DNA from 3 places in the Paracoccus sp. SSJ genome. Region 2 is predicted to be linked to each of the others. Evidence: riboswitches for the same ligand, from Rfam matches in the RefSeq annotation. Region 2 holds a riboswitch; each other region holds the start of a gene.

Region 1 (10,510 bases), on a different contig from region 2:
TCGAGGGGCTGGCCTATTACGAATCCGTCTCGGACAGTTCGGGGGCCATGTCGATCACGGCGACCTTCGAGCCGGGCACCGACATCGCCCGCGCCCAGGTGGACGTGCAGAACGCCGTGGCGCGGGTCGAACCGCTCTTGCCGCAAAGCGTGGTCGACCAGGGCGTGCTGATCGAAGAGGCGGGCACGGGCTTCCTGATGATGGTCGCGCTGACCTCGGACGACGGGGCGATGGACGACATCGCGCTGGGCGATTACCTGAACCGCAACGTGGCGGGCGAGATCCGCCGCATCGAGGGCGTGGGCCGGGCGCAGGTCTTTGCCCCGGAACGGGCGCTGCGGATCTGGGTCGATCCGGCCAAGATGACCGGGCTGAACCTCAGCTCGGCCGAGATCGTCGCGGCGGTGCGGGCGCAGAACGCGCAGGTCGCGGCGGGCAAGGTCGGCGCCGACCCGAACCCCATCGGCCAGCAGCTGACCGCGACCGTGCTGATCAAGGGGCAGCTCGACGATGTCGAGGAGTTCGGCAAGATCGTGCTGCGCGCCAATCCCGACGGCTCGACCGTGCTGCTCCGCGACGTGGCCCGGCTGGAGGTGGGCGCGGAAAGCTACAGCTTCGCCTCGCGCATCAACGGCAAGCCGGCGGCGGCGCTGGGCATCCAGCTTTCGGCCGCCGGCAATGCGCTGAGCACCTCCGAGGCGGTGCACCAGAAGATGGAGGAGCTGTCGCGGTTCTTCCCCGACGGCGTCAGCCATACCATCCCCTATGACACTACCCCCTTCGTCGAGGCGTCGATCGAGAAGGTGCTGCACACGCTGCTGGAGGCGGTGGCGCTGGTCTTTGTGGTGATGTTCCTGTTTTTGCAGAATTTCCGCTATACTATCATCCCGACCATCGTGGTGCCCATCGCGCTGACGGGGACGGTGGCGGTCATGCTGGCGGCGGGGTTCTCGATCAACGTGCTGACCATGTTCGCCATGGTGCTGGCCATCGGCATCCTGGTCGACGACGCCATCGTGGTGATCGAGAACGTCGAGCGCATCATGGCGACCGAGGGGCTGCCCCCGCGCGAGGCGACGGAAAAGGCCATGGGCCAGATTTCGGGCGCCATCGTCGGCATCACGCTGGTCCTGGCGGCGGTCTTCGTGCCGATGGCCTTCTTTCCCGGCTCGTCGGGCATCATCTATCGCCAGTTCGCGCTGACCATGGTGGTGTCGATCCTGTTCTCGGCCTTCCTGGCGCTGACGCTGACCCCGGCGCTTTGCGCGACCTTCCTGAAGCCGATCAGCGGCCATCACGAAAGGAAGGGCTTCTTCGGCTGGTTCAACCGCAATTTCGACCGGCTGACCGAGCGTTACACCAGCGCGGTCGGACTGGTCACGCGGCGGCGGCTGGTGATGATGGCGTTCTATCTGGTGCTGGTCGGCGCGACGGCCATGGGTTTCCTGCGCCTGCCGACCAGTTTCCTGCCGAACGAGGACCAGGGCTTCATCATCGCCGACATCCAGACCCCGGCCACGGCGAGTTCCAACCGCACGGACGAGGTGCTGGGCCAGGCCACGCAGATGTTCCAGCGCAGCGATGCGGTCGAGAATACCGTGGCGATCCGCGGCTTCAGCTTTTCGGGGCAGGGGCCGAACGCGGGGCTGATGTTCGTCACCTTCAAGGACTGGGCCGAGCGCGAGCAATCGGCGCAGGACATCGCCAATGCCGCGAACATGGAGATGTTCGGCTATCAGGACGCGCAGGCCTTTGCGCTGTCGCCGCCGCCGATCCCCGGCTTCGGCGCCACCGGCGGCTTCAGCTTCCGCTTGCAGGACCGCGGCGGGCAGGGGCAGGAGGCGCTGCTGGCAGCCGCTCAGCAGATCATCGCCAAGGCGCAGGAAAACGGCATCGCCACCGGGCTGCGCATCGAGGGGCTGCCCTCGGCCGCGCAGGTCTTCGTCACCATCGACCGCGAAAAGGCCAATGCCTTCGGCGTGACCTTCGCCGACATTTCGGCGACGATCTCGCAATACCTGGGCTCGGCCTATATCAACGACTTCCCCAATGCCGGGAAGATGCAGCGCGTGGTCATGCAGGCCGAGGACGACAGTCGCATGCAGGCCGAGGACATCCTGGCGCTGACCGTGCGCAACGCGGGTGGCGGGATGGTGCCGTTTTCCTCGTTCGCCAGCGTGGCATGGGAGCAGGGGCCGTCGCAGGTCGTGGGCTATAACGGCTATCCCGCGATCCGCATCGCCGGCGCTGCCGGCCCGGGCTACAGCTCGGGCGCCGCCATGGCCGAGATGGAGCGGCTGGCGGCCGAGCTGCCGCCGGGCTTCGGCTATGAATGGACCGGGCAGTCGCTGGAGGAGATCCAGGCCGGTAGCCAGGCGACGCTGCTTTACGCGATGAGCATCCTGTTCGTCTTCCTGCTGCTTTCGGGGCTTTACGAAAGCTGGTCGATCCCGCTTTCGGTGATGCTGGTGGTGCCGCTGGGCGTCCTGGGCTGCGTCGTCGCCGTCATGCTGCGCGACATGCCCAACGACATCTATTTCAAGGTGGGGCTGATCGCGATCATCGGGCTTTCCGCCAAGAACGCCATTCTGATCGTCGAGTTCGCCAAGGACCTGCGCGAGCAGGGGCAAAGCCTGATCGACGCGGCGGTGACGGCGGCGAAGCTGCGCTTTCGCCCGATCCTGATGACCTCGCTGGCCTTCACGCTGGGCGTGGTGCCGCTGGCCATCGCCACCGGACCCTCGGCGGCCAGCCAGAACGCCATCGGCACCGGGGTGATCGGCGGCATGGTCGCGGCCACGGTGCTGGCGGTGTTCTTCGTGCCGGTGTTCTTCGTCTTCGTGCTGGGCGGGGTCAGCCGGCTGACCGGCGGCAGGACGGCGGCCGGGCCGCAGGCCGATACGGCGGGCTAGGCTCCGGCGCCGCCGCAAGGCACGGGCGGGACCAAGGCCGCCCGTGCCGCCATTTCCCTTTCCGCGGCCCCAGCCGGGCCGCGTTCAACAGAGAGTTTCGGATGATCCAGACCTTGCCTCTTTCCCGCCGCGGCCTGCTGGGCGGGCTTGTCTCGACCCTGGCGCTGGCCGCCTGCAACCCGGTCAGCCATACCGCGCCCCGCGCCGAGGTGGCCGGCGCCTTCGCCGCCAGTTCCCCGGCCCGCCGCGCCGGCGCCAACGCCTGGTGGGCGGCGTTCCGCGACAAGCGGCTGGACGGGCTGATCGCCGCCGGACTGAATCGCAACCTGGACGTGCAGACCGCCGTCGCCACCATCCGCGAGGCCCAGGCCAATGCGCGGCTGGTCGGCGCCAGCGACCTGCCGCAGGTCGATGCGCAGGGCGCGGCGGCGCGCAACCGCAGCGAGACCGGCATCGTCGAAAGCAGCTCGGCCACGCTGGGCGTGTCCTGGCTGGTCGATCTGTTCGGCCAGAACCGGGCGGCGCGGCAGGGCGCCTCGGCCCGGCTGGACGCGGCCTATCTGTCGGCCGAGGTGGCGCGGCTGACCGTGGCCAGCGCCATCGCCTCGGCCTATGTCGACGCGCGCTATTACCAGGAGGCGCTGGCGCTGACCCGGCAAAGCCTGACCAGCCGCAAGCGCACGCTGGAGATGACCCGCACCCAGGACGCCTTCGGCAGCGTCTCGCGGCTGGAGGTGCTGCAGGCCGAGCAACTGGTGGCGCAGGCCGAGGCGGCGCTGCCGGGGCTGGAGGTCGGCTTCGACCAGTCGGTGAACCGGCTGGCCACGCTGACCGCCGGGCGCAGCGCCGATCTGGCGGCGCAGCTGCGCCAGGGCGGCGGCCAGCCGCGCGCCCGCTACAGCGCCAGCGTCGGCGTGCCGGCCGACGTGGTCCGGGTGCGCCCCGACGTGCGCATGGCCGAGCGCAACCTGGCCGCCGCCGCCGCCGATGTGGGCGAGGCGCAGGCGGCCTTCTATCCGCGGCTGACGCTGTCCGGCTCGATCACGCCGACGAATATCGGCGGCGGCGGCAGCAGCAAGAGCTGGGGCTTCGGGCCGCAGATCTCGCTGCCGCTGTTCTCGGGCGGGGCGAACCAGGCGCAGCTTTCCGCCGCGCAGGCGCGGGCGGAACAGGCGCGGCTGGCCTGGCAGGCCTCGGTCCTGGGCGCGGTCGAGGAGGTCGAGAACGCGCTGGCCGGCTATAACCGCGACGCCCGCGCCGTCGCCGCGCAATCGCGGCTGGTCGAGAACGCGCGCGAGACGGTGAACCTGACCCGCAGCTCCTATGAGCTGGGCGAGGCGGATTTCTTCCCGGTCCTGGATGCCGAGCGCAGCCTGCTGTCGGCCCGGCAGGAACTGGCCGCGGCGGTGCGCCAGCAGGCGCTGAACTTCGTCGCGCTCAGCGCCGCCTCGGCCGGGGGTGTCGGCCTGCCCGCCACCTGAGGGATTGACCGCCCGGCGGGAAACGGCCATGCTCCCCTCACGTCAGGGGAGTCCCGCCTAGGGGACTGAGAGGCTGACAGGGACCGCCCATGGGCGGTTCCGGTGAAGCGACCCTTTGAACCTGACCCAGTTGATGCTGGCGTAGGAAGACCGAAGGGCAGCTTTCCCCATATGCAGATCGCGGGGTGGTCCTTTCGGGCCATCGGGCCCTTTGCGCGTGATCCGCGGGGCCGGCATGGTCCCTTTCTGCCCTGTTTTCCTCTGGGTCTTTCGCCGAAGGAGGACCAGATGAGCCAGACCATCCCGCAAATCACCACCGGCCCGCTGCCCGGATCGCGCAAGATCCATGTGCCGGGCAGCCTGCACGACATCCGCGTGCCCATGCGCGAGATCGCCGTCTCGAACGAGCCGCCGCTGGTCGTCTATGACAGCTCCGGCCCCTATACCGACGCGGCGGTGCAGGCCGACATCGCCCGCGGCCTGCCGGACCTGCGCGGCGACTGGCAGCTGCGGCGCGGCGACGTGGCGCCCTATCCCGGCCGGCAGGTCACCGCCGCCGACAACGGCTTTGCCGAGGGCGCGCGGCTGACCCCCGCCTTTCCGCTGCGCCGCGATCCCCTGTGCGCGGCGGCGGGCCGGGCGGTGACGCAGCTGGCCTATGCCCGCGCCGGCATCGTCACCCCCGAGATGGAGTTCGCGGCCATCCGCGAGAACGAGGGGCGGCTGGCCGCCCATGCCCGCGACGGCGCGCCGATGGGGGCCGAGCTGCCCGATCTGGTGACGCCGGAATTCGTGCGGGCCGAGATCGCCGCCGGCCGCGCCATCATCCCGGCCAACATCAACCACCGCGAGTTGGAGCCGATGATCATCGGCCGCAATTTCAAGGTCAAGATCAACGCCAATATCGGCAACTCCGCCGTCACCTCCAGCATGGAGGAGGAGGTCGAAAAGATGGTCTGGGCGATCCGCTGGGGCGCGGACACGGTGATGGACCTGTCCACCGGCCGCAACATCCACAACATCCGCGACTGGATCATCCGCAACGCGCCGGTGCCCATCGGCACCGTGCCGCTGTATCAGGCGCTGGAGAAGGTCGGCGGCGTGGCCGAGGATCTGAGCTGGGAGGTGTTTCGCGACACGCTGGTCGAACAGGCCGAGCAGGGCGTGGACTATTTCACCATCCATGCCGGGGTGCGGCTGCACATGATCCCGCTGACCGCGCGGCGGGTGACGGGGATCGTCAGCCGCGGCGGCTCGATCATGGCGAAATGGTGCCTGCACCACCACCGCGAGAGCTTCCTTTATGAACGCTTCGACGAGATCTGCGAGATCATGCGGGCCTATGACGTCAGCTTCAGCCTGGGCGACGGGCTGCGTCCCGGCTCGATCGCCGATGCCAATGACGAGGCGCAATTTGCCGAACTGCGCACCCTGGGCGAGCTGACGAAGATCGCCTGGGCGCGGGATTGCCAGGTGATGATCGAGGGGCCGGGCCATGTGCCGATGCACAAGATCAAGGCCAATATGGAGGAGCAGCTGCGGCATTGCCACGAGGCGCCGTTCTATACGCTTGGCCCGCTGACCACCGACATCGCACCGGGCTACGACCACATCACCTCGGCCATCGGGGCGGCGATGATCGGCTGGTTCGGCACGGCGATGCTGTGCTATGTCACGCCCAAGGAGCATCTGGGCCTGCCCGACCGCGACGACGTCAAGACCGGCGTCATCACCTACAAGCTGGCCGCCCATGCCGCCGATCTGGCCAAGGGCCATCCCGGGGCGCAGCGGCGCGACGATGCGCTGTCGCGCGCACGGTTCGAGTTCCGCTGGCAGGACCAGTTCAACCTGGGCCTGGACCCGGACACCGCGCAGGCCATGCATGACGAGACGCTGCCGAAAGAGGTGCACAAGCTGGCGCATTTCTGTTCGATGTGCGGGCCGAAGTTCTGCTCGATGCGGATCTCGCACGACATTCGGGCCGAGGCTGAAAAGCAGGCCGGCATGGCGCGCATGGCCGAGAAGTTCCGCGAGGGCGGGGCGCTTTACCTGCCGGTTGCGGAAAGCGTGGCGGAGGCGGCCGATTGATCCGCGGGGGCGCGGCTTCTGGCCGCGCCCGCCTGCCTTGGCGTTTCGTGCGCGGTCAGGCAAGGAGCAGGGCGAGGCCGCGGAAGAACGCCCAGATCACGCCCCAGACGACGGCGGCGGCCAGGACGGCGATCAGGCTGCCGGCGACGATCCAGATCCCGTCCCGTTCCAGAACGCCGAGCGCGAGGACGGAAATCGCCAGCGCCGGCAGCATGTTGCCCAGCGGGATCGGCAGCAGCAGCAGGATGGAGAGCACCAGGCAGAGCGCGCCGATGATGTGCAAGGCCAAGGGCCCGGTCAGCACCGGAATGCGCGGCGAGAGCAGCCTTTCGGCCCGGGCCAGAAAGGGGGCGCTGCGCGCGATGATCGCCGCGAAATCCGCCCGCGGCACCGAACGCCCGGCGATGAAGCGGGGCAGCCATGGCCTGTGGCCCAGCATCATCTGGAAGGACAGGTAGACCAGCGGCAGGCCCAGGATGCCCGCGGTGCCCGGCGGCATCGGCAGGACGTTGGGAAAGGCGAAGAGCAGCAGAAGGCCGGCGGTCGCGCGCCCCTCCAGCAGGACCAGCAGATCGGTGACGCTGATCCGGGCGCGCGTGTCGTCGTCGGCGATCCGCATCAGGAATTGCGAGAGGTGCTGCCGGTGGGTTCGACCTTCGGCAGCCGGGTCGTCCGGGGTGCCGGCGTCGCCATTCGGCGGCATCGGGTCTTTTGGCGGGGGTGTGGGTTCGGGGAGTTGGTTCTGCGACATGCGGTCCTGGTTCCGGGGGCTGCCTTGGTCGTCGGCGTCGAAACCCGCAGCCCTGGCCATGGGTTCCCCCCGTCCTCGTCAAGGCTGCGCGAGACCGGGGCGGGGCCGAGGGCGGCCGCCTTGCGTCTTGAGTATTTGAGGAACGAAGAAGCCGGGGCCGCCGCCGGTCAGGACGGCAGCGCGGCCAGTTCGTGCGCCCAGGGCGGGTTGGCGCCGGGGCGCGAGACGGTGATCGCCGCCGCCCGGGTGCCGAGCGCAAGTGCGGCGGCGATGACTTCCGGGGTCAGGCGCTGGATCCCCTTGCGCGTCAGCACGCCGGCGCGGTCGAGCGCGGCCAGCACTCCGGCGTTGAAGGTGTCGCCGGCGCCGATCGTGTCGGCGACCTCGACCCGCACCGCCTGCGCGGCAAGCGGTGCGCCCGACCAATGCGCCCGCGCGCCGGCCGAGCCGCCGGTCTGGAACACCACCCGCGGCCCGCGGTCGAGGATGGCGGCGGCGGCTTCCTCGAAGCTGGCGCCCGGCATCAGCCATTCCAGGTCGTCCCCCGAGAGCTTGACCAGATCGGCCATGCCGATGAGCCGGTCGAGCCGGGCGCGATAGGCGGCCTCGTCGGCGATGAAGAAGGGGCGGATGTTGGGATCCAGCATCACCGGCATGCGGTGGCGGACGCGTTCCACCAGCGCCTCGACGGCGCTGCCGCAGGGATCGGGCACCAGGCTGATGCCGCCGATGAAGAGCGCCGAGACATCGTCGGGAATGTCGGGCAGGGCGCCGGGGGCGAACATGCGCCCGGCCGAACCCTCGTCATAGAAGGAATAGCGCGCCTCGCCCCCGGTCAGGGTGACGAAGGCCAGCGTGGTCAGCCGGTCGCTGCGCGGGCAGAGGCCGGTATCCACCCCCGCCTCGGCCAGCGGGCGCAGCAGCATGTCGCCGAAACCGTCGCGCGAGATCGGCCAGAGATAGCCCGCCTGCGCGCCCATGCGGCCAAGCGCGATGGCGGTGTTGTAGACCGCGCCCCCGGGCAGGGGCCGGTAATTGGCGCCTTCGGGCACCATGTCGATCAGCGATTCCCCGGCGCAAAGGATCATGGCCTTCCCCCTCCCGTTTCTCAGCCGCTTCGGACGGCTGGACCGCCCGCTCCTGTCTCCTGATAGCGGTAACTGCCGCTCATGGAAATATCCGGCGTGAGGGGTGCCGCGCCGATGCGGACGAAATCGCCGCGCTCGTTCAGCCAGAGCAGCGCCAGAAGCAGGGCGAGCGCCAGCAGGACGGCAAAGGCGATCTTCCAGACCGACCAGGGCCGTTCGCCCTGGACGCGGCCGGACTGGCCGTTGACGACGAAGCGGTAGCTTTTGCCGTTGTAGCGATAGGCGGCGGTCCAGACCGGCAGCAGGACATGCTTGAAGGTTTCGTCGCTGTAGCGGGTCTCGATGCCGGTGATGCGCTGTTCGTTGCCGCCGATGGCGCGGCGCACGTCCATGGCGATGACGCCGGCCATTTCCTGACGCGCGATGCCGTGGCCGGAGGCGAGCGGGATCGTATAGCCCTCGGCCAGGAAGCCGGCGAGGTATTCCGGCTGGTAGGGGACGAGGTGCGACAGCTCCCAGGGCGTCAGCGCGTCGGTGATGCGGCGCGGCAGCGAGCTGGAGGCGAGCACCAGGACATCGTCGAAATCCCGCGCCACCTGGCCCGAGACCGGGGTCCAGCGCGTCTTGCGCACCTGCTGGGCGACGCGCTGCTGGCGGCCGTTCACCATCTGCGTGACGTAGACCGTCTCGTAATACCAGTCGCCGCGCGCGCCGGTATAGCGCGAGGCGGTGTCGGCGTCGAAAGTCCAGAAGGGCGAATAGACCCCGCTCATCCTCTTGCCGCGCCGGGCATAGGCGGTCAGGCCCGAGGGCGCGAACCACAGCCCGTGCAGCCAGTCCTCGAGCGCGGTTTTCGCCTGCGCTTCGGTGATGACGAAGGGCAGCACGCCCTGCGGCTTGATGTGGCGGGTGGTGCCGGTGTCGGTGACGACGGCGGTGGCGCAGAACGGGCAGGCCGAGGCGTGGCGGTCGCTGGTGATCTCGACCTTGGCGCCGCAATTCGGGCAGGAGAGGGTGCGGACCGTTTCGGTCAGGTCGCTGTGTTGGTCCAGCGAAAGCCCGTGTTCCAGCGGCAATTCGCGCAAGCCCGGCGACTTGTGCCCGCCGTCCCATTGCAGCGCCCGCCCGGTCGCCGGGTCGAGCAGGATAGCGCTTTCGCCCCATGGCCCCTGCTGCGGCTGGCGGGCCGGCGCGCGGGCGGGGCCGGGACCGATATGCTGCTCATGCCCGCAATAGGGGCAGACGAGGCTTTGCTGGCCGGGCGAGAATTCCAGGCTCGCGCCGCAATTCTCGCACGGATAGCGATATTCCGAGGGCGGCGTCGGCATTCCGGCCGGTCACTCCGCCTTGGGGATCGGCGGCGGGGGCGGCGCGACGGTGAAGAGCTGGGCGAGTTCCGCGACCTCATCGGCCGGCTTCCAGCCGTCCTGGCCGGGGGTCCAGACCAGCGTTTCGCGGGTAAAGCCGCCCTCGCGCACCAGGCGGCCGAGATGGGCGCGGCCATAGGGGCCGTCGGCCTGGCCGTTCACGGCGATGTGCCAGACGGTCTCGGGGTGGTGCAGCGGCGGCGGGGTTTGCGGCGCCTGCTGCTGGGGAGGCTGCTGGGGAACGGCGCCCCAGGGGCCGCGCTGCGCCATGGCGACGCCCATGCCCGCACCAAGGCCGGCGCCGATGCCCGCGCCCATGCCGCCGGGCTGGGTCGAGGCGTTCAGCATCGCCTCGGATGCGGCATATTGGCCAAAGCGGTTCAGGTCGCCGACGATGCCCATCGAGGTGCGCTTGTCGAGCATCTTTTCCACCTCGTCGGGCAGGCTGATGTTCTCGATGTAGAATTCCGGGATGGTCAGGCCGTAGGCGGCGACGGTCGGGCCGATCGCCTTGGCGACCATCTGGCCCAGGTCGCCGGTATTGGCCGCCATGTCGAGCACCGGGATGCCCGAGCCCGCGATCATGCGCGAAAATTCCTGCACGATGATGTTGCGTAGCTGGAAGCTGATCTCGTCGCGGGTGAATTCGCCGTCGGTGCCGACGATCTCGGTCATGAAGCGGCCGGGGTCGGTCACGCGCATGGAATAGGTGCCGAAGGCGCGGATGCGGACGGGTCCGAATTCCGGGTCGCGCGCGATCACCGGGTTCTTGGTGCCCCATTTCAGGTCGTTGAAGCGGGTGGTGTTGACGAAATAGATCTCG
Region 2 (10,510 bases):
ACAACCCGGCCCAGAGGTCGTCCAGCATCACCCCCGTGGCGCCGCCGCGCCGGTCGGCCCGGCCGACCAGCCAGGGTTTCCAGATGTCGAACAGCCGGAACAGCAGGAAGGGCGCGACGAAACCCGGCCAGGCGGCAAGGATCGACACGCCCTTCTGCGCCAGCGGAATGACGGTGAAGCACATGGCCAGCCATTGCCCGGCGACCTCGTCGATGACGATCCAGGACGGATCCTTGTCGGCGCTGCCTTCCAGCACCCGCGGCACCGCCCAGAAGCCCAGCAGCGTCGCCAGCACGAAACCGGCCGGCACCAGCATCGGGTGCAGCCACTCATAGGCCGCGACCCCCAGCGCCACGGCGGCGGCCGAGCCCCAGGTGCCGGGCGCAGGCCGCAGATGGCCGGTGCCGAAGAAGCCCGCGATCAGCTTGTCCATGATTGCCCCTTGCTACCCCTTGACCAATGTGGCGGTGGCGATGGAGGCGATGCCTTCCTCGCGCCCGGTAAAGCCCAGCCGTTCCGATGTCGTGGCCTTGACGCTGACCCGGTCGGGCTCGACGCCGATGATCTCGGACAGCCGCAGCGCCATGGCGCCGGCATGGGGGCCGACCTTGGGCCGCTCGCAGATCAGCGTCACGTCGGCGTTCGAGATCTCATAGCCCATCTGCCGGGCCAGCATCGCGGCATGGCGCAGGAAGATATGGCTTTCCGCGCCCTTCCATTGCGGGTCCGAGGGCGGGAAGTGCCGGCCGATATCGCCCTGCGCCAGCGCGCCGTAGATCGCGTCGGTCAGGGCATGCATGCCGACATCGGCGTCGGAATGGCCCAAGAGCGCCTTGTCATGCGGGATCTTCACCCCGCAAAGCCAGACATGGTCGCCCGTGGTGAAGGCATGCACGTCGAAACCGTTGCCAAGCCGGATGTCCATCGCGTCCCCCAGGATACGCTCGGCCCGGGCGAAGTCGCCGGGCCAGGTCAGTTTCAGATTGTCCTCGTCGCCCGGCGTCACCGTGACCGGCAGGCCGGCGCGGATCGCCAGTTCCACGTCGTCCGCCGCGCCCTCGGGATGGGCGCGATGCGCGGCAAGGATGGCGTCCAGCGCGAAACCCTGCGGGGTCTGGGCGCGAAACAGCCCCTCGCGGCTGGCGGTGGCGGTGACGCACCCGTCCTGGGCCCGCCACAGCGCGTCGGTGACGGGCAGGGCGGGGGCGGCGGCCGGGGCGCCGGATTGCAGCGCCTCGATGACGCCCCCGATCACGCGGCGCGAGACCAGCGGCCGGGCGCCGTCATGGATCAGCACATGGGTCACGCCGCTGCCCTCGAGGCTTTCCAGCGCCGCGCGCACGCTGTCGCTGCGCGTGGCGCCGCCCGCGACCAGCACCACGGGGCCGGAAAGCTCGGCCACGCCGCGCGCCATGTCCTCGGGCGCCAGCGTCACCACGACGCGGGGAAAGCCGGCAAAGGCGGCGATGCTGCGCTCCAGCACGCTTTGCCCGGCAAGGGGGCGCCATTGCTTGGGCGGGCCGTCGCCGGCGCGGGTGCCGCGGCCGGCGGCGGTGATGATGGCGGCATATGTGGCGGGTATCGTCATGGCCGCCAGATTTAGGTCAGCCGCCGCCCCGAGGCAATCGCCGCCGGGCAGGCGTTTCGTCGCGGCCAAAAGACGCAGCCGGCAGTAGCCCATGGCGCGTCTTCTGCGTATAAGGACGCCGAGCCTGCCATTCTGCCAAGGATCCCTGCCATGACCGACCCCGCCATCGCCGACCTTTCCAAGGATGCCGCCGCCCGCGCCGCCGTGGCACTGGTCGAACCGGGGATGCGGCTGGGCCTGGGCACTGGCTCGACCGCCGCGATCTTCGTGCGCCGCCTCGCACAGCGGGTCAGCGAGGAGGGGTTCGCGCTGCGTTGCGCCGCGACCTCGAAGGCGACGGCCGAGCTTGCGACCTCGCTGGGGCTGGCGATCGAGGAACTGGACGAGATCGGCTGGCTGGACCTGACCATCGACGGCGCCGACGAGGTTGACCCGGACCTGAACCTGATCAAGGGCGGCGGTGCGGCGCATCTGCGCGAAAAGATCGTCGCCACGGCCTCGGACCGCATGGTGGTCATCGCCGACCAGGGCAAGGTCGTGGACCGGCTGGGCCAGTTCCACCTGCCGGTCGAGGTGATTCCCTTCGGCTGGCAGGCGACGCGCAAGCTGATCCAGCGCGCGCTGGACCGGCTGGACCTGACCCAGCGCCCGATCCTGCTGCGCAAGCGCGGCGATGCGCCGCTGCGCACCGACGAGGGCAACCTGATCCTGGACCTCGCGCTCGAGGCCATCCCGGATGCCGAGGCGCTGGCGGCCGAGCTGTCTTCCATCGCCGGGGTGGTTGAACACGGGCTGTTCCTGAATATCTGCGAACTTGCGATCATCGGCTGCCCGGACGGCTCGGTGGTCGAGTTGCGGCGCGAGGACATGGCATGAAATTCGACTACGACCTTTTCGTTATCGGCGGCGGCTCGGGCGGGGTGCGCGCGGCGCGGATCGCGGCCAGCGAATACGGCGCCCGCGTCGGCCTGGCCGAGGAAAGCCGGATGGGCGGCACCTGCGTCATCCGCGGCTGCGTGCCCAAGAAGCTGATGATCTTTGCCTCGCAGGCCGGGGCGGCGGCCGCCGAATCGCGCGGCTACGGCTGGCAGGGCGCCGGCGAGGGCCGCTTCGACTGGGCCGAGTTCCACGGCAAGCTGGGGCGCGAACTCGACCGGTTGGAGGGGGCCTATACCTCGGGTCTGGTCAATGCCGGGGTCGAGGTCCACATGCAGCGCGCCCGGCTGCACGACGCCCATACGGTCGAGCTGGCGGACGGCCAGCGCCTGACGGCCAAGCATATCCTGATCGCCATCGGCGGGCGGCCGCAGCGGCCCGACATTCCGGGCAAGGAACTGGGGCTGATCTCGGACGACCTGTTCACGCTGGAGAAACTGCCCGGTCGGGTGCTGGTGGTGGGCGGCGGCTTCATCGCCTGCGAATTCGCCACCATCCTGGAGGGGCTGGGCAGCGCCACGGTGCTGGCCTATCGCGGCGACGCGGTGCTGCGCGGCTTCGACGGCGAGATGCGCCGCCATGTCACCGAGCAGTTGCGCGCCATCGGCGTCGACGTACGGCTGGGCACCAATCCGGCGCGGCTGGACCGCGAGGGCGCGGGGGTCCGCGTCACCTTCGAGGACGACAGCAGCGAGATCTTCGACGCGGTGATGTTCGCCACCGGGCGCGTGCCCTATACCAAGGGGCTGGGGCTGGAAGATGCTGGCGTCAAGCTGGGTCGCAAGGGCGAGATCGTGGTGGACGAATGGTCGCAAAGCTCGGTCCCCTCGATCTTTGCCGTGGGCGACGTGACCGACCGGGTGAACCTGACGCCGGTCGCGATCCGCGAGGGGCACAGCTTCGCCGACACCGTCTTCGGCGCCCGGCCGCGCAAGGTCGATCATCGGCTGGTGGCCAGCGCCGTCTATACCCGCCCGCATGAGCTGGCCACCATCGGCCTGACCGAGGAAGAGGCCGAGGCCTGCGGTCCCGCCGATGTCTATGTCGCCAGCTTCCGGCCCATGCGCTCGCTTTTCGCCGGCTCGGATGCGCGGGCGGTGATGAAGCTGATCGTGGATGCGCAGACCGACAAGGTGCTGGGTTGCCACATCTTCGGCCCCGAGGCGGGCGAGATGATCCAGATGATCGCCGTGCCCATGGGCATGGGCGCGACCAAGGCCGATTTCGACGCCGCCATCGCCGTGCACCCGACGCTGGCCGAAGAGCTTGTGACCATGCGCAAGCCTTCGCGCCGGGTGGGGGCGGCAAATCTGGACAAACCCGTCGCATCGGCTTGATTTTCCGGCCGAAGGCACCAGTTTCAACCACACAGACGTAAAGCGAGGCACGAGATTTATGGCAGGACAAGGCCCCTGGGGCGGCGGCGGAGATGATGACAAGGGCGGCAGGCAGCCACCGCAGGGCGGCGGCCAGCGCCCCTGGGGCAGCCCGGGGGGCGGCAAGGACGACAAGCCGCAGGGGCCGCGCCGCGGCGACCAGATCCCCGAGATCGAGGAACTGGTGCGCAAGGGCCAGGACCGGCTCCGCGTGCTGATGGGCGGCAAGGGGCCGGGCGGTGGCAACCGCGGCGGCGGCCCGCGCCGGCCGCAGGGTCCGCAATTCCAGATGAGCCGCGGCACCTGGGGCATCGCCATCCTCGCCGTGGTGGCGGTCTGGGCCTTTTCCAGCTTCTATACCGTCAAGCCCGAGGAACGCGCGGTCGAGCTTTTGTTCGGCAAGCCCGTGGGCACGGGCGAGCCGGGCCTGAACTTCGCGCCCTGGCCCGTCGTCACCGCCGAGGTGGTGCAGGTCTCGGGCGAGCGGACCACGGAAATCGGCACCGGCCGCGCCGGGCCGATGGATTCGGGGCTGATGCTGACCCGCGACCAGAACATCGTCGACATGGCCTATCAGGTGGTCTGGAACATCTCGGACCCCGAGAAATTCCTGTTCAACCTGGCCGATCCCGACGACACGATCCGCGCCGTCTCGGAATCCGCCATGCGCGACATCGTGGCGCGCTCCGAACTGGCGCCGATCCTGAACCGCGATCGCGGCGCCATCGCCGACGACCTGAAGCTGGCGGTGCAGAACACGCTGAACGATTACGAGGCGGGGATCAACGTGCTGCGCGTCAACCTCGACCGCGCCGACCCGCCGCGCGAGGTGATCGACAGCTTCCGCGAGGTGCAGGCCGCCCAGCAGGAACGCGACCGGCTGGAGAAAGAGGCCGACGCCTATGCGAACCGCGTGCTGGCTAGCGCCCGGGGCGAGGCCGCCGCCGTGATCGAACGCGCCGAAGCCTATCGCGCCGAGGCCGTGAACACCGCCGAGGGCGAGGCCGCGCGCTTCAACTCGGTCTATGACGAATATGTCAAGGCGCCGGAGGTGACACGCCGCCGGATGTATCTGGAAACCATGGAAAAGGTTCTGGGCGGGGTGAACAAGGTCATCCTCGACGGCGAGGCCGGGCAGGGCGTCGTGCCCTATCTGCCGCTGGATCAGCTGCGCAGCGGGGCTGCGGGCGCTCGCAACACCGAGGGGGGGAACCAGTGATGAACCGTGTAATCTCGCTTCTGGCGCTGCCCTTCCTGGTCGTGGTGGCGGTCCTGGTGGTCTCGGCGCTCTATATCGTCGACGTGCGTGAAAAGGCCCTTGTCCTGCGCTTCGGCGAGGTGGTCGAGGTGCGCGAGGAGCCGGGCCTTGGCATCAAGGTGCCCTTCCTCGACAATGTGGTGAAATACGATGCCCGCATTCTCGGCCTGCCGACCCCGCCGATGGAGGTCACGCCGCTGGACGACCGCCGGCTGGTGGTCGACGCCTTTGCGCGCTGGCAGATCACCGATGTGGTGCAGTTCCGTCGCGCGGTGGGCTCGGGCGGCATCGAGTTCGCGCAGCGCCGGCTGGAGCCGATCGTGACCAACGCGATCCGGCAGGTACTGGGCTCGGTGCCCTCGACCACGGTGCTGTCGGACGACCGGACGCCGCTGATGAACCGCATCCGCGACTTGTCGCGCGACGATGCCCGCGACCTGGGCATTCGCGTCATCGACGTGCGCCTGACCCGCACCGACCTGCCCGAGCAGAACCTGACCGCGACCTATGCGAGGATGCGGGCCGAGCGCGAGCGCGAGGCTGCCGACGAGATTGCTCGCGGCGGCGAGGCCGCGCAGCGTGTCCGTGCCGCCGCCGACCGCACCGTGGTCGAGCTGACCTCCGAGGCGCGCAAGCGGGCCGAGGTGGTGCGCGGCGAAGCCGACGCCCGCCGCAACGCCATATATGCCGGTGCCTTCGGCCGCGACCCCGAGTTCTTTGCCTTCACCCGCTCGATGACCTCCTACGAGCGGGCGCTGCGGGGCGAGAACAGCTCGCTGGTGATCCAGCCGCAGGGCGAGTTCTTCGACTACCTGCGCAACGACGGGGCCGACCGGGCCAATCCGGTGCCGGTGCCCCAGCCGGCTTCGGACGCTACGCCTTCGGACGACGAGTCCGAGACCCAAGGCGCGCTTGAGCCCGGCGAGGCCGTGGCCCCGACCGAGACCACGCGCGAGGGCGAGCCGCTGGGCGCCGGTGCCGGCGTGACGCTGACGCCGCTGCCCGAATCCCTGGCCGCGCCGCCGCAGGAAGAGCCGGTGGTGCCCCCGGCGCCGCTTCCGGCGGACTGATCCGGGCGCGGGCCCGGGACGGGAAACCGGCCGGAACAGGAAAGCGCAACAGGAAAGGCGGGACGCATCTGCGCCCCGCCTTTTTTCATGTCTCGGCACTTCACGCTCCGGTGTTGGTCACGCGCCGGTCATTCCAGCCCGATCAGCTTGCTGTCCTGCCGCTGCTCCTCTTCGGAGAGTTCGCGCTGCCATTCCCGCCAGATCGAGACCAGCAGCGCCATCAGCACCGGCCCGACGAACAGCCCGACGATGCCCATGGTCTTGACCCCGCCGATCAGGCCGAAAAAGGTCGGCAGGAAAGGCAGCTTGACCGGGCCGCCGACCAGGACCGGGCGGATGGTCTTGTCCACGACGAACAGCTCGCAAGTGCCCCAGACGAACAGCGCCGCCCCCGCGACGGGCGAGCCGCTGGCCACCAGATAGATCGAAACCAGCGTGAAGCTGAGCGGCGCTCCGCCCGGGATCAGCGCCATGAAGCCGGTGATGACCCCGAAGGTCACCGGCGAGGGCACGCCCGCCAGCCAATAGGCGATGCCCAGGATCACCCCTTCGCCGATGGCGATCAGCGTCATGCCGGTCACGGTCGAGCTGATCGTCGCGGGCACCACGCGCGACAGCCTGCTCCAGCGGTCGGGCAGGATGCGGCGCCCGACCTGGTCGATCTGCGCCACGATCTTGTCGCCGTCGCGATAAAGCACGAACAGCGTGATCAGCATGAACAGCAGCGTCAGCGCCAGGTGGAAGGCCAGCGTTCCCGCCGTCACCGCGCCGCGATAGATCGCCCCGATATTCGAGCCGCTGACCAGTTGCACGATCTCGCTGATGCCGCCGGGGCGGCCGATATAGGTCTGCCAGTTCTCGTCCAGCCAGTCGCCGATCTGCGGCAGGTCGACCATCCAGCCCGGTGTCGCGGCACCCGAGCTGTTGACCAGGATCGCCCAGTTGATCCAGTCGCGCAACTCGCGGAAGGCATAGATCAGCGCCATGGCGATGGGGATCAGCAGGAAACAGACCAGCACCAGCACCAGCGCCGCCGCCGCCCAGGTGCGGCCCAGGTTCAGCTGATGGGCCGCACGCTCGCGCAGCGGCCAGCTGGCCAGCGCGATCACCATGGCGGCCAGCACGGGCACCAGGAAGCCGTGGAAGAAATAGATCGAGGCCGCCACGATGGCCAGCAGCAGCCAGCGTGCGGCCGAGATATTGGTCAGCAAGGGGGGGCGATGCACGCGCAGCCCGACCTGTTTGGGGCTTTGCCGCGGTGCGGCGGGATCGTTCAGCTCTGTCGCGGTCGTGGGTTTCGGCATTTCGCCTGTCGTCATGGTCCCGATCCTGGCTGGGGGCGGGTCGCGCCCTCCCTGCGGCAACGAGATAACATCTCGCCCCCGGCTGCAAGCCGGAATGCCGCGCCATGGCCGGTTGCCTGCGGATTTCGCGGCTCACGATCTTGTGGGAAGCGCGTGACAGGCGCCGCCGCCCGCGCTAGTCTGGCGCCACCAAGGGGAGCCCCGGCAAGGGGCTGAGAAACCGCTGGCCTCGATCGTCCCGGCGACGGGCGGCGCGGTGACCCTTCGAACCTGACCCGGATCATGCCGGCGGAGGAATGGGAAAGATGCACCTGCCTTTTGCCGGCCTCACCGCGAGGCCGCCCGCACCGACGGTCTCGCCCCAAGCCATGAGGGCATGATGACCGAAACCTTCTTTGAGACCCTGCGCGGCGAATGCGCGACCGATTGGTCCGCCGCCGTGAACCATCGCTTCGTGCGAGAGCTTTGCGACGGCAGCATCGCGGATGCGGCGATGGCGCGCTATCTGGTGCAGGACCACCGCTTTCTCGATGCCTTCCTGACGCTTTTGGGTGCGGCCATCGCCTCGGCCGACCGTTTCGAATCGCGGCTGCGTTTCGGGCGCTTCGCCGGCATGGTCTCGGGCGAGGAGAACGACTATTTCCTGCGCGCCTTTGCCGCGCTTGGCGTCAGCGCGGCGGATCGCGCCGCCATTCCCGACAGCGCCCCTACCGCGGGCTTTCAGGCGCTGATGCGCGAGGCGGCGGCGACGCGCGCCTATCCGGCCGTTCTGGCGGTGCTGAACGTGGCCGAGGGGCTTTACCTCGACTGGGCCATGCGCGCGTCCCGGCCGCTGCCGGAGAACTTCGTCCATGCCGAATGGATCACGCTGCACGACAATCCCTTCTTCCGCGATTTCGTGGGCTTCCTGCGGGACGAGTTCGACCGCGTCGGGCCCGAGGCGGCGGATCAGGCGCGGGACTTCTTCAGCCGTGCCGTCCGGCTTGAGCGGGAATTTTTCGATGATGCCTACGCGGGCTAGCGATCAATCCTCGATGATTTCCACATCGGGCGGGCTGCCGGGCGGCCCGCTTTCCCGATAATCCAGCACGATGCGCAAAAGCCCGGCCGGAGCCAGCCGCTCGGATGTGTGGCGCATCTCGGCCAGGCTCCACCAGCGGAATTCGCGGATGGTGGCGGCCTCGGGGGCGTTCTGGATCGCCGGCGTGAAATCCGGGGTCTCGATCAGGAAATAATCCTCGGACTGCCGCCAGCGCTGCTGGTGCAGCGTCATCGCCACGCGTCGCCTCCAGACCAGCGGGCCGATGGCGGGCAGGGCGAAGCCCAGTTCCTCGGCCAGTTCGCGGCGCAGGGTCTGTTCGGGCGTCTCGCCGGGCTCCGCGCCGCCGCCGGGGGTGATCCACCAGTCGCCGCCGCCGTAATCGACCCGCATCAGCAGCACCCGGTCGTCCGGGGTCAGCAGGATGGCGCGCATGGCCTGTCTGTCGATGATCCGCATGTTCGGCCGCCATGAAAAAGGCCCCGGCCGCGCGGGTTGCGCTCCGGGGCCCCAGATTGGTCAGGACGAGGGCTTACTCGTCGTCATTGTCCGGCACGTCGGCGATGTCCTCCAGCGACATGTCGCCATCGTCATCGTCGTCGTCCAGCAGATCGTCGTCCAGATCGCCGGTGTCGGCGTCATCGTCCAGATCGTCGTCATCGACCAGAGCGGTCCGGTCTTCCTCGCGCGAGGCGGCCTTTTCCGAAATCAGCGAGCGCGAGCGGCCGTTGGTCAGGCTTTCCACCGTGAATTCTGCACCGCAGGCCGGGCAGGTCATCGGGTCGTTCGTCAGGTCGTAAAAGCGCGTCGCGCAATGGGGGCAAAGGCGTTTCGTGCCCCATTCCTCTTTGGGCATGGTGTTCTCTTTCTGCCGCGTTCAGCTAAATCCGCTGTCCCCTGCCACAGCCGGGGCAGGCTGTCAAAGCCTTTTCCCCCTTGCAGGCCGGTAGCGGTGCGGGGGAAACATGGGCAGAGGGGCGGCCCTTCGCAAGATGCGGGAAAATATGGACAGGATTCTGGTCGGAGGCGACATTCCGGTGACGCTGCGGCGCTCGGCCCGCGCGCGTCGCATGACCCTGCGCGTGGCGCGCGCGGGCGGAGAGGTGGTGCTGACCCTGCCCAGCCGCGCCAGCCTGTCCGATGGTCGCGCCTTTGCCGAGTCGCGGGCCGAATGGCTGCGCCAGACCCGGGCCGGGATGCCGCCGCTGCGCCTGGTGGATCATGGCGCCCTGCTGCCCGTCGAGGGCCGCCAGCGGCGGATCCTGCCCCATGGCGGGCGCAGGGTGGAACTGGCGGACGAGGCGCTGCTGGTGCCGCAGGGCCGTCCCCCCGGCGTGCTGGTCGAGACCTGGCTGAAGCATCTGGCGCAGGCACGGCTGATTTCGGCCTGCGGCCGCCATGCCGAGGCGCTGGGGCGCGGTTTTCGCGCGCTCGCGCTGCGCGATACCCGCTCGCGCTGGGGCAGCTGCACCCATGACGGGCGGCTGATGTTTTCGTGGCGGTTGGCCATGGCGCCGCCCGAGGTGCTGGACTATGTCGCCGCGCATGAGGTGGCGCATCTGCTGCATATGGATCACTCCGCCGCCTTCTGGGCCGCGACCGGCCGGTTGAGGCCCGATTATGCACGCCATCGCGACTGGTTGCGCCAGCATGGGCATGAACTGCTGGCCTGGCGCTTCCGCTCCTGACCGGGGCGGCTTGACGGCGGCCGGATTTGTGATCACAGATGGCGCATGACTGTTACGCGTTCCTCGGAAAGTTCGGCCCATGAGCGGCTTTATCGCAACCTGCGCCAGCGCATCATGCTGGGCGAACTGCCGCCGGGGCTGCCCCTGACCCTGCGCGGCATCGCCGCCGAGCATCGCGTCTCGATGACACCCGCGCGCGAGGCGGTGCGCCGTCTGGTGGCCGAAGGGGCGCTGTCGCTCTCCTCCTCGGG
Region 3 (10,510 bases), on a different contig from region 2:
ATGGCCGTCACGCCGCCAAAGCGCAGGGTGATGTTCCTCAGGTCCATCAGCACGTCGCCGATCTGGCGGCCGTCGGGGGTGATTGTCGTCTGGGTCATTCCGCGGCCACCTTCTGCATGGTCCGGGTCGGGAAGGTCCGGGCGTCCTCGATCTTCAGGGTCGCGCGGATCTCGCCCTTGCGGCCGTCCTCATAGGTCACCTCGGTGCGGGTGCTGACCGTGTCGCGGCCGTCATAGAGCGCCTCGATCAGGTCGGCATATTTCTCGGCGATGATGTTGCGGCGCACCTTGCGCGTGCGGGTCATCTCGCCGTCGTCGGGATCAAGCTCCTTGTGCAGCACCAGGAAGCGGCTGATCTGGCAGCCCGACAGCATCGGGTCCTGGGCGACGGATTCGTTCACCGCCTCGACATGTTCCTTGATCGTCGCATAGACCTGCGGATGGCCGGCCAGTTCCTGATAGCTGGCATAGGCGATGTTGTTGCGCTCGGCCCAGTTGCCGACCGCGGTCAGGTCGATGTTGACGAAGGCGGTGCACATGTCGCGACCGGCGCCGAAGACCACCGCCTCCAGGATGTTGGGATAGAACTTCAGCTTGTTCTCGACATATTTCGGCGCGAACATCCGGCCGTCGGCCATGCGGCCCACGTCCTTGGCACGGTCGATGATGCGCAGGTGGCCCGACTCTTCCTCGAAGAAGCCGGCGTCGCCCGTCGCCACCCAGCCCTCGGCATCCTTGGTCGAGGCGGTGCTGTCGGGGTTGTTGTAATATTCGACGAAGGTGCCGGGCGAGCGATAGAAGACCTCGCCGTTCTCGGCAATCTTCAGTTCAACCCCCGGGGACGGCACGCCCACCGTATCCGAGCGCACTTGCCCGTCCGGCTGCTGGGTGATGAAGACGCTGGCCTCGGTCTGGCCGTAGAGCTGTTTCAGGTTGATGCCAAGGCTGCGATAGAAATCAAAGATCTCGGGCCCGATCGCCTCGCCCGCGGTATAGCCGACGCGGATGCGCGAATAGCCCAGCGTGTTCTTCAGCGGGCCATAGACCAGCAGGTTGCCCAGCATGTAGCGCAGCCGGTCCAGCGCCCCGACCGGCTTGCCGTCCAGAAGCGCCGGGCCGATGCGGCGGGCGATCTCCATATAGTGCTTGAACAGCCGGCGCTTGATGCGGCTGGCATCCTCCATGCGGATCATCACCGAGGTCAGCTGGCCCTCGAAGACGCGCGGCGGGGCGAAGAAATAGGTCGGCCCGATCTCGCGCAGGTCGGTCATCATCGTATGCGCGCCCTCGGGGCAGTTCACGGTGAAGCCGGCCCAATAGGCCTGCCCGACCGAAAAGATGAAGTCGCCGACCCAGGCCATCGGCAGATAGGCCAGCACCTCCTCGCGCGCGGTCAGTTGGTCGAAGGAGGCGGTGTTCTTGCCGGTCTCGATGATGTTGCGGTTAGACAGCACCACGCCCTTGGGCTTGCCGGTAGTGCCCGAAGTATACAGCATCACGCAGGTGTCGTCGTAGCCCAGCTCGGCAATGCGCTCGTCCAGTTCATGGCCCAGCCGCTGCTGGGCCGCGCGGCCCTCGGCCTGCACATCGGCCAGCGCGTTCATGCGGGCATGGTCGTATTTCCGCATTCCGCGCTTGTCGGTATAGACGAGATGCTGGACCGAAGGGGCGCGGTCGCCCACCTCCAGCACCTTGTCCACCTGTTCCTGGTCGCCACAGACGACGAAACGCGCGCCGCAATGGTCCAGCACATAGGCCATCTCCTCGGCCACCGCGTCCTGATACAGCGGCACCGGCACCGCGCCGCACATCTGCGCCGCGACCATCGCCCAGTAATGCGCCGGGCGGTTGCGGCCGATGATGGCGACATGATCGCCCCGGTTCAGGCCCAGCACCAGAAAGCCCAGCGCCAGGTCGCGGATCTCGGTCGCGGCCTCGGCCCAGGTCCAGCTTTGCCAGATCCCGAATTCCTTTTCCCGATAGGCCGGCCGGTCGCCGAAGCGTTCGGCATTGCGCGCCAGCAACGCTGGAATCGACTGCAAACCGGCCTGGGCCGCCTCAGCGTTCTGCATGTATCCTCCCCTTGCCGTCAGGGCTCCTCTTCCCTCTGGCAATTGCAGCTTACAGCGGCAATCCTTGCGTCAGTTTTTCCTGAATCCTACGAATTGTTACAGGGGTTGCGCAATGCTGGGGACGGACATGCCCTCGAACGACCGGCACGCCGAGTTGACCCGCTCGGGGTTGAACCTGATCCAGCAGGCGATCTCGATCTTCGACGCCGACCTGCGGCTGGCCGTCAGCAATCGCCCCTATCAGGCGATGTTCGGCCTGCCGGACAAACTGACCCGCGCCGGCGCCACCTTCCAGGACACGATCCGCTATCTGGTCCATCGCGGCGAATACGGCCCCCAGGACGACCCCGAGGCCGCGATCCGCGAGCGCGTCGACCAGGCCCGCACCTTCCAGCCGCATTACATGGAGCGAAAGCGCGCCGACGGCCGCTGGATCTCGGTCGAGGGGGCGCCCCTGTCGCAGGGCGGCTGGATCGCCGTCTATACCGACATCACCCATATCAAGCGGCAGGAGGAACTGCTGCGCGCCCGGTCCGAGGAACTCTCCGAACGGGTGCTGGAGAATGCCGAGCGGCTTTCGGCCGCGAACCGGGCGCTGGCCGCGACCAATGCCGCGCTGGAGGAGGCAAAGCGCATCCTGACCGAATCCGAGGCCCGCACCCGCCATGTCACCGCCATGGTCCCGGCCCATATCGCGCATATGGACCGGGACTATCGCTATACCTTCTCGAACAACCAGATCTCGATGGTGTTCCCGGGCTCGAACGCGTCGATCATCGGCCGGCAATGCGAAACGGTGCTGGGGGCCGAGACCTTCGCCCGCATCCGCACGCATCTGGACCGCGCCATCGCCGGCCAGCCGCAAGTGTTCGAGATCACGCACCCGCCCTCGGGCCGACGCATCCGCATCGCGCTGACCCCGGACCAGAACGGGCGCGGCGTCTATATCCTGTCCACCGACGTCACCGCCGAGGTGCAGGCGCGCGAGGCGCTGACCCATGCGGCCAAGCGCGCGGTGGCGGCGCAGATGACCTCGGGGCTGGCGCATGACTTCGGCAACCTGCTGACCATCATCCTCGGCCTGCAGGGCCGGCTGGCCCGCGCCGGGCTGCCGCACGAACAGGCCGAGGACGTGCAGGCCACGCTGGCCGCCGCCCGGCGCGGGGTGCGCCTGCTAGACGGCATCTCGGCGCTGACCGGCGGGCGCGAGCACCAGCCGCAGCCGGTCGAACTGCGCGCCATGCTGGACGACCTGGCGGCGATGACCCGGCCGACGCTGGGCGCCGGCGTTGCGCTGGACAGCCGCATTGGCGAACTGCCGGCGCGGGTGATGCTGGACCCCGGCGCATTGCAGGACGCGCTGCTCAACCTGATCCTGAACGCGCGCGACGCCATGCGGGGCCAGGGCCGCATCACGGTCGAGGCCCGGCCCGCCGGGCGCTGGCTGGAAATCTCGGTCACCGATACCGGCCCGGGTTTTTCCGACGAGGCGCTGGCGCGGGCCACCGAGCCCTTCTTCACCACCAAGGGCAGCCAGGGCACCGGACTTGGCCTGTCGATGGTCTATGACCAGATCAAGCTTTCGGGCGGCACCCTGCGGCTTGGCAATGCCGAGAGCGGCGGTGCCCGGATCACCATCCGGCTGCCGCTGCGCGCCGTGCGCCCGCATCTGGTGCTGCTGGTCGAGGACGACGACGCCATCCGCGCCCATATCCGCGAGATGCTGACCGCCCAGGGCCATTCCGTGATCGAAGCCGGCTCGCTCTCCGAGGCGCGGGGCCTGACCGACCTCGCCGGCCTGACGCTGATCCTGTCCGACCTGCAACTGGGCGACGGCTCGGGCGCTGATCTGCGGGGCTGCGGCCTGCCCCTGATCCTGATGACGGCGCTGCCGCCGGGCGATCCGCGCAGATCGGGGCTTGACTGCCCGGTCCTGACCAAGCCCTTTGGCGACACCGAACTGGCCGTGGCCATGGCAGAGACCGATGACTGACACCCCCCTGATCGCCATTCTCGACGACGAGCCCGAAATCCGCCGCCTGCTGTCCTCGGCGCTGGAGGAGGCCGGCTTTCGCACCGTCAGCTTCGCCCGCGCCACCGAATTCGAGGCGGCGCTGCGCCGCATCCAGCCCGATGCCTGCCTGATCGACCTGGGCCTGCCCGACCGCGACGGGCTGGCGCTGGTCCACCGGCTGGCCAGCGAATCCGGCGCGGCGATCATCATCATCTCGGGCCGGGCGCAAGTGCAGGACCGCGTGACCGGGCTGGAGCTGGGCGCCGACGACTACATCATCAAGCCCTTCGATCCGGCCGAGGTGGTGGCCCGCATCCGCGCGCGGCTGCGCAAGCCGCAGCGCGAGACGGGCCCCGGCCGCCAGCAGATCCGCTTTGCCGGCTGGTCCGCGGATTTCGACCGCTATACGCTGACCTCGCCCGAAGGGGCCGAGACCCCGATCAGCCATGCCGAGGCCGAGGTGCTGCGGCTGTTTCTCGACAATCCGCGCCGGCTGATCTCGCGCGCGCAGATGCTGGAAACGCTGGGAGGCACGGCGGGCGAAAGCTTCGACCGGGCGATGGACGTGCGCATCTCGCGCCTGCGCACCAAGCTGGGCGAGGACCCCAAGAACCCGCGCCTGATCAAGACGATCTACGGCGCGGGCTATATCTTCCTGGCCGAACTGGGCTAGATTGCCCCCATCTTCGCGGAGAACGCCATGCCCACCGTCTATGTCCTGAACGGCCCGAACCTGAACCTCCTGGGCCAGCGCCAGCCCGAGATCTATGGCAGCACCACGCTGGCCGACGTGGAACGCGACTGCAAGGCGCTGGGGGCCGAGCTGGGGCTGGAGATCGCCTTCCACCAGTCGAACCACGAGGGCGCGATCATCGACCTGATCCACGAGGCGCGGCTGAAGGCGCAGGCCATCGTCATCAACCCGGCCGCCTTTACCCATACCTCGGTCGTGATCCTGGACGCGCTGAACACCTTCGACGGGCCGGTGATCGAGGTGCATATCTCGAACGTCCACAAGCGCGAAAGCTTCCGGCACCATTCCTATGTCAGCCTGCGCGCCGAGGGCGTGATCGCCGGCTTCGGCATACACGGCTACCTGCTGGCGCTGCGCCATGTGGCGAAGCTGGTGGGATAGGCGGCTCCTGCGGCACCGGCATCGCTCGAACACGGCGACCCGACGCAGCCCCGGCGCGCGGGATTCACGGCGCCCATTCGGCCTTGATCGTTATCGAGGTGCCATTCGGCGTCAGGGACCAGATTTCCCGCATCTCGTCGTTGGTCACGGCAATGCAGCCATCGGTCCAGTCCAACAGCCGATGCAACCGGCCCATCGCCCCCCATCCGTTGGGCAGGCCATGGATCATGATATTCCCGCCCGGACTGTATCCCGCCTGCCGCGCCCGTTCGCTGTCCTCGGCATTGGGATAGGAAACGTGCAGGCTGAGATGGGCGATAGAGCGGGGATTGCGCCAATCGATCCGATAGGTGCCCTCGGGCGTCCGCTCGTCCCCTTCCCGCTGCTTGTGGCCCTGGTTCCAGTTTGATCCCATGGCGATGCGATAGGTTTTCAGGATTCTATCGCCACGCAGCAGATACATGGTCTTGTCGCCCTTCGAGACGACGATGCGATCCGCCTGCTGTTCCGGCAGGGCATAGGCCGGGGGCTGGCCCGAGCCGATCCTTGCCATCACCTTGGTATAGCCGACCGCCGCTCCTGCCAGAAGCAGCAGGGCAACGGGGATGAAATAGAGGGAACGGTATCGCAAAGGGTCAACTCACTGCCAACTGCGCCCATGCTGGCAAGAAAGCGCCGCAGGTTCAATGACCCCGGCGCGACAGCCACCTGAGCAGGGCGCGACGCTCAAATCACCCCGCGCCGCGCCAGCTCCTCGCCCAGCGCCTCGGCGCCCGTAAAGTGGATCGCGTCGATGCCCAGCGCGCGGGCGCCCTCGGCATTGGCCGCGCTGTCGTCGATGAAGATGCAATCCTCGGCCACCAGCCCGTTGCGATCCATCAGCAGCCGATAGATCGCCGGCTCGGGCTTCAGCACGCCGACCTGGCCCGAGACCAGGATATCGGCAAAAAGCCCGCCCAGCCGGGGATGCAGTTCCAGCGCATGCGGCCAGGTTTCGGCCGACCAGTTGGTCAGCGCATAAAGCGGCACGCCGCGCGCCAGAAGCGCCTCGGCAATCGCCCAGGTGCCGGGCACGGTCTTTTCGATGGCGACCGGAAAGGCCAGCGGATAGCCGGCCAGATGCCGCGCCTCGTCGCCATGGACGGCGCGGGCGGCGGCCACCCCCTCGGCAAAGCTGCGCCCACCGTCCTGTATCCGGTTCCAGTCGGCAAAACCGATGCGCTTCATCCAGGCCTCGGCCTCGGCCCGGCTGGTGAACACATCCGCAAAGGCCAGTGCCGGATCCCAGTCGATCAGCACCCCACCCAGGTCGAAGATCACGCTTTTCATCGCATCCTTCCGTTTCCGTCGGGCACAGATCGGCCCGAATGGCCGGTGCTGTAAAGCCCGAAAAATCGCCGCCCGCCGTCTCCCTTGCAAAGCGGGGCGCCAGGGCCTAGTGTCACGCGGAAGACTCATACACTTGGGGAGCCTCGCACGAGGCTGAGAGGTGCCCGGCACCGACCCATCGAACCTGATCCGGGTCATGCCGGCGTAGGGAAGGGTAGAGTGAAGCGGCCCTGATACCTTGGCCGCCACCCATCCGCCCCGCGTCCCCATGCCCGGCCGAAACGAAAGGCGGGCCATGTCGGGATTGCAGCCCCATCCCATCGCACTGACCATCGCCGGCTCGGACAGCGGCGGCGGCGCCGGAATCCAGGCGGACCTGAAGACCTTCTCGGCGCTGGGCGTCTATGGCGCCTCGGTGATCACCGCGATCACCGCGCAGAACACCCGCACCGTCGCCGCGGTCGAGCCCGTCAGCCCGGCCATGGTCGCGGCCCAGATCGACGCGGTCTTCGGCGATCTGGAGGTGCGCGCGATCAAGATCGGCATGGTCGGCGGCGTGGATGCGATCACGGTCGTCGCCGACCGGCTGGCCGCGCTTCTGGCGGACAATCCGGTGCCGGTGGTGCTGGACCCGGTGATGGTGGCGAAATCCGGCGACGCGCTTTTGCCGGACGAGGCCGTCTCGGCGCTGCGCGAGCAGTTGATCCCGCTGGCGACCGTGCTGACCCCGAACCTGCCCGAGGCGGCGCGCCTTCTGGACCGCGAGCCCGCCGCGACGCCCGAAGAGATGCGCCGGCAAGGCGAGGCGCTGCGCGCGCTGGGCGCCGCCCATGTGCTGATGAAGGGCGGCCATGCGACCGAGGACACCTGCACCGACCTGCTGGTCGGGTCCGAACCCCTGATCCTGACCGCACCGCGCCAGCAGACCCACAACACCCACGGCACCGGCTGTTCGCTGTCCTCGGCCATCGCGGCGGGGCTGGCGCAGGGGCTGACGGTGGCGCAGGCCGCGACCCGCGCCCATGGCTGGCTGCAAGGCGCCATCGCCCGCGCCGATGAGCTGGCGGTCGGGCTGGGTCATGGCCCGGTGCATCATTTCCACCAGCTCTGGAGGCAGGCATGAACCAGATCACCATCCTGGGCTCTGGGGTGATGGGGCTTTGCATCGCCACCGAACTGGCCGCACGCGGAATCGCACCGCGCATCGTCGACCCCGCCGGCAAGCCCGGCTCACAGGCTTGCAGCTGGCGCGCCGGGGGCATGCTGGCGCCTTATTGCGAGGCGGAAAGCGCCGAGCCGGTGGTCCTGCGCCTGGGCGTCGATGCCGCAGACTGGTGGCAGGCGAACGGCGCCGAAGTCGTCCGTCGCGGCACGCTGGTCCTGGCCCCCTCGCGCGACCGGGCGGAACTCGACCGCTTCGCCCGGCTGACCGAGGCGCATCAACCCGTCGCCGCCGAGGAAATCGCGGCGCTGGAGCCCGAACTGGCCGGCCGTTTCCCGCGCGGGCTGCATTTCGCCACCGAGGCGCATCTGAACCCGCGCGCCGCACTGCTGGCGCTGCGCGACAGACTGGAGGCGCAGGGCATTCGCATCGAGACCGAGGGCAATCCCACCGGGATGGTCGTCGATGCACGCGGCCTTGCCGCCCGCGACGAACTCCACGACCTGCGCGGCGTGCGCGGCGAGATGCTGGTGATCCGCTGCCCCGAGGTGACCCTGACCCGCACCGTCCGCCTGCTGCATCCGCGCATCCCGCTTTATGTCGTGCCGCGCGGCGAGGGCGTCTACATGATCGGCGCCACCATGCTGGAGACCGGCGGCAAGTATCGCGTCACCGCCCGCTCGGCGGTCGAGATGCTTTCCGCCGCCTATGCCCTGCATCCCGGCTTTGCCGAGGCCGAGATCCTGGAGCTTGGCTCGGATGCGCGCCCCGCATTCCCCGACAACCTGCCCCGCCTGCGCCGGCGCGGCGGCACGCTTTACGCAAACGGCCTTTACCGCCACGGCTATCTTCTGGCCCCCGCCGTGGCCCGCATGGCCGCCGATTACCTTGTCGAGGGCCGGAAACCGGAGTTCATGGATGAAGATCACCCTTAACGGAGCGGCGCGCGACCTGACCGGCCCGACCGTGCAGGACGCGCTGGCCGAGATCGGACTGGGCGCGGCCAAGGTGGCGACGGCGCTGAACGGCGCCTTCCTGCCCGCCGCCGCGCGACCCGAAACCACGCTGAAAGACGGCGACGCGCTGGAAATCGTGGCGCCGATGCAGGGGGGCTGAGATGCCGGTTTTTTATGGAACCCGGGTCGAAAGCCCGCTGATGCTGGGCACGGCGCAATATCCCTCGCCCGCGATCATGGCCGAGGCGTTCCGCGCCTCGCGCGCCGGCATCGCCACTGTCAGCCTGCGGCGCGAAGGCGGCGCGGGCCAGGATTTTCATCGCCTGATCAAGGATCTGGGCATCCCCGTCCTGCCCAATACCGCCGGCTGCCATTCGGTGCGCGAGGCGGTGACGACCGCGCAGATGGCGCGTGAGCTGTTCGAGACGCCCTGGATCAAGCTGGAGGTGATCCGCGACGACGACACGCTTTGTCCCGACGTGATCGCGCTGGTCGAGGCGGCGCGGGTGCTGTCCGACGACGGCTTCCAGGTCTTTCCCTATTGCACCGAGGATCTGTCGGTCTGCGGCCGGCTGCTGGATGCGGGCTGCCAGGTGCTGATGCCCTGGGGGGCGCCCATCGGCTCGGGCCGGGGGCTGAACAATCCCTACGGGCTGCGCAGCCTGCGGGCGCATTTTCCCGACGTGCCGCTGGTGGTGGATGCCGGCATCGGCCTGCCCAGCCATGCGGCGCAGGCGATGGAGCTGGGCTATGACGCCGTTCTGCTGAACACAGCCGTCGCCAAGGCCGGCGATCCGGTGGCCATGGCCCGCGCCATGGCGCTGGCGATCGAGGCGGGACAGCTGGCGCATGGCGCGAACCCGATCGAGGCCCGCGACATGGCCGCGCCCTCGACCCCCCTGTTCGGAATGGCGGTGCTGGGATGAGATTGCCGCGCTTCTATCCGATCTTCGACAGCAGCGACTGGCTGCGCCGCGCCCTGCCGCTGGGCGTGAAGCTGGTGCAGATCCGCATCAAGGACCAGCCCCCCGCCCGGCTCTTGGGTGAACTGGCTCTGTGCCAGGAGCTTTGCCGCGAACATGGCGCGATGCTGGTCGTCAACGATCACTGGCAGGCCGCCATCGACCTTGGCTGCGATTTCATCCATCTGGGACAGGAGGATCTGGACGAGGCCGACATTCCTGCGATCCGCAAGGCGGGGTTGCGGCTGGGCATCTCGACCCATGACCATGCCGAACTGGACCGGGCGCTGGCGCTGCGGCCCGATTACGTCGCGCTGGGGCCGGTCTGGCCGACGATCCTGAAGAAGATGAAATGGGAACAACAAGGGCTGGACCGGGTGCGCGAATGGCGCCGGCTGGTCGGCGCGACGCCCCTGGTTGCCATCGGTGGCGTGACCCCCGAGCGCGCGCTGGAGGCATTCACCGCCGGCGCCGACGTCGCCTCGGCCGTGACCGACATCACGCTCAACCCCGACCCCGAGGGCCGCATCCGCGAATGGCTGCGGGTGGCGGCATGAACCGCTACGCCCGCCAGATGGTCCTGCCCGAGGTCGGCGCCGAGGGGCAGGAACGCATCGCCGCCGCCCATGTGCTGGTCGTCGGCGCGGGCGGGCTGGGCGTGCCGGTGCTGCAATATCTGGCAGGCGCCGGCATCGGGCGCATCACCCTGGTGGACCCCGACACGGTCGAGGAATCGAACCTGCATCGCCAGCCGCTTTACCGCATGAAGGACATCGGCCAGCCCAAGGTCCGCGCCGCAGCGCAGGCCGTGGCCCGGCTGAATCCTGCGGTGGAAATCGAGGCGCTGGCGGACCGTCTGACACCCCTGAACGCGCCGGTGC

The links. A riboswitch is a leader RNA that binds a small molecule or an ion and turns the genes downstream of it on or off. The one in region 2 is predicted to bind thiamine pyrophosphate.
Positions count from the first base shown of each region.
Region 1: linked by a shared signal. The riboswitch ahead of thiC (phosphomethylpyrimidine synthase ThiC) and the one ahead of QPR87_RS09180 (TenA family protein) in region 2 are both predicted to bind thiamine pyrophosphate.
Region 3: linked by a shared signal. The riboswitch ahead of thiD (bifunctional hydroxymethylpyrimidine kinase/phosphomethylpyrimidine kinase) and the one ahead of QPR87_RS09180 (TenA family protein) in region 2 are both predicted to bind thiamine pyrophosphate.

Region 1 is NZ_JASSPE010000027.1:24,659-35,168, reverse strand. Features, by position in the region: gene QPR87_RS20825 (multidrug efflux RND transporter permease subunit) at 1-2,912, shown strand, start outside; gene QPR87_RS20820 (efflux transporter outer membrane subunit) at 3,014-4,393, shown strand; TPP riboswitch at 4,428-4,558, shown strand; gene thiC (phosphomethylpyrimidine synthase ThiC) at 4,682-6,481, shown strand; gene QPR87_RS20810 (exopolysaccharide biosynthesis protein) at 6,537-7,292, opposite strand; gene QPR87_RS20805 (carbohydrate kinase family protein) at 7,400-8,320, opposite strand; gene QPR87_RS20800 (TFIIB-type zinc ribbon-containing protein) at 8,341-9,648, opposite strand; gene QPR87_RS20795 (SPFH domain-containing protein) at 9,658-10,510, opposite strand, start outside.
Region 2 is NZ_JASSPE010000006.1:238,993-249,502, reverse strand. Features, by position in the region: gene QPR87_RS09215 (phosphatidylglycerophosphatase A family protein) at 1-433, opposite strand, end outside; gene QPR87_RS09210 (bifunctional 2-C-methyl-D-erythritol 4-phosphate cytidylyltransferase/2-C-methyl-D-erythritol 2,4-cyclodiphosphate synthase) at 446-1,588, opposite strand; gene rpiA (ribose-5-phosphate isomerase RpiA) at 1,730-2,464, shown strand; gene gorA (glutathione-disulfide reductase) at 2,461-3,861, shown strand; gene hflK (FtsH protease activity modulator HflK) at 3,920-5,119, shown strand; gene hflC (protease modulator HflC) at 5,119-6,228, shown strand; gene QPR87_RS09185 (AI-2E family transporter) at 6,357-7,547, opposite strand; TPP riboswitch at 7,715-7,846, shown strand; gene QPR87_RS09180 (TenA family protein) at 7,912-8,553, shown strand; gene QPR87_RS09175 (NUDIX hydrolase) at 8,557-9,030, opposite strand; gene QPR87_RS09170 (TIGR02300 family protein) at 9,104-9,427, opposite strand; gene QPR87_RS09165 (M48 family metallopeptidase) at 9,576-10,259, shown strand; gene QPR87_RS09160 (GntR family transcriptional regulator) at 10,305-10,510, shown strand, end outside.
Region 3 is NZ_JASSPE010000005.1:239,037-249,546, reverse strand. Features, by position in the region: gene QPR87_RS07845 (ABC transporter ATP-binding protein) at 1-98, opposite strand, end outside; gene QPR87_RS07840 (AMP-binding protein) at 95-2,071, opposite strand; gene QPR87_RS07835 (PAS-domain containing protein) at 2,184-4,064, shown strand; gene QPR87_RS07830 (response regulator transcription factor) at 4,057-4,758, shown strand; gene aroQ (type II 3-dehydroquinate dehydratase) at 4,786-5,220, shown strand; gene QPR87_RS07820 (L,D-transpeptidase family protein) at 5,285-5,851, opposite strand; gene QPR87_RS07815 (HAD family hydrolase) at 5,947-6,549, opposite strand; TPP riboswitch at 6,674-6,777, shown strand; gene thiD (bifunctional hydroxymethylpyrimidine kinase/phosphomethylpyrimidine kinase) at 6,845-7,672, shown strand; gene QPR87_RS07805 (FAD-dependent oxidoreductase) at 7,669-8,646, shown strand; gene thiS (sulfur carrier protein ThiS) at 8,630-8,827, shown strand; gene QPR87_RS07795 (thiazole synthase) at 8,829-9,593, shown strand; gene QPR87_RS07790 (thiamine phosphate synthase) at 9,590-10,186, shown strand; gene QPR87_RS07785 (HesA/MoeB/ThiF family protein) at 10,183-10,510, shown strand, end outside.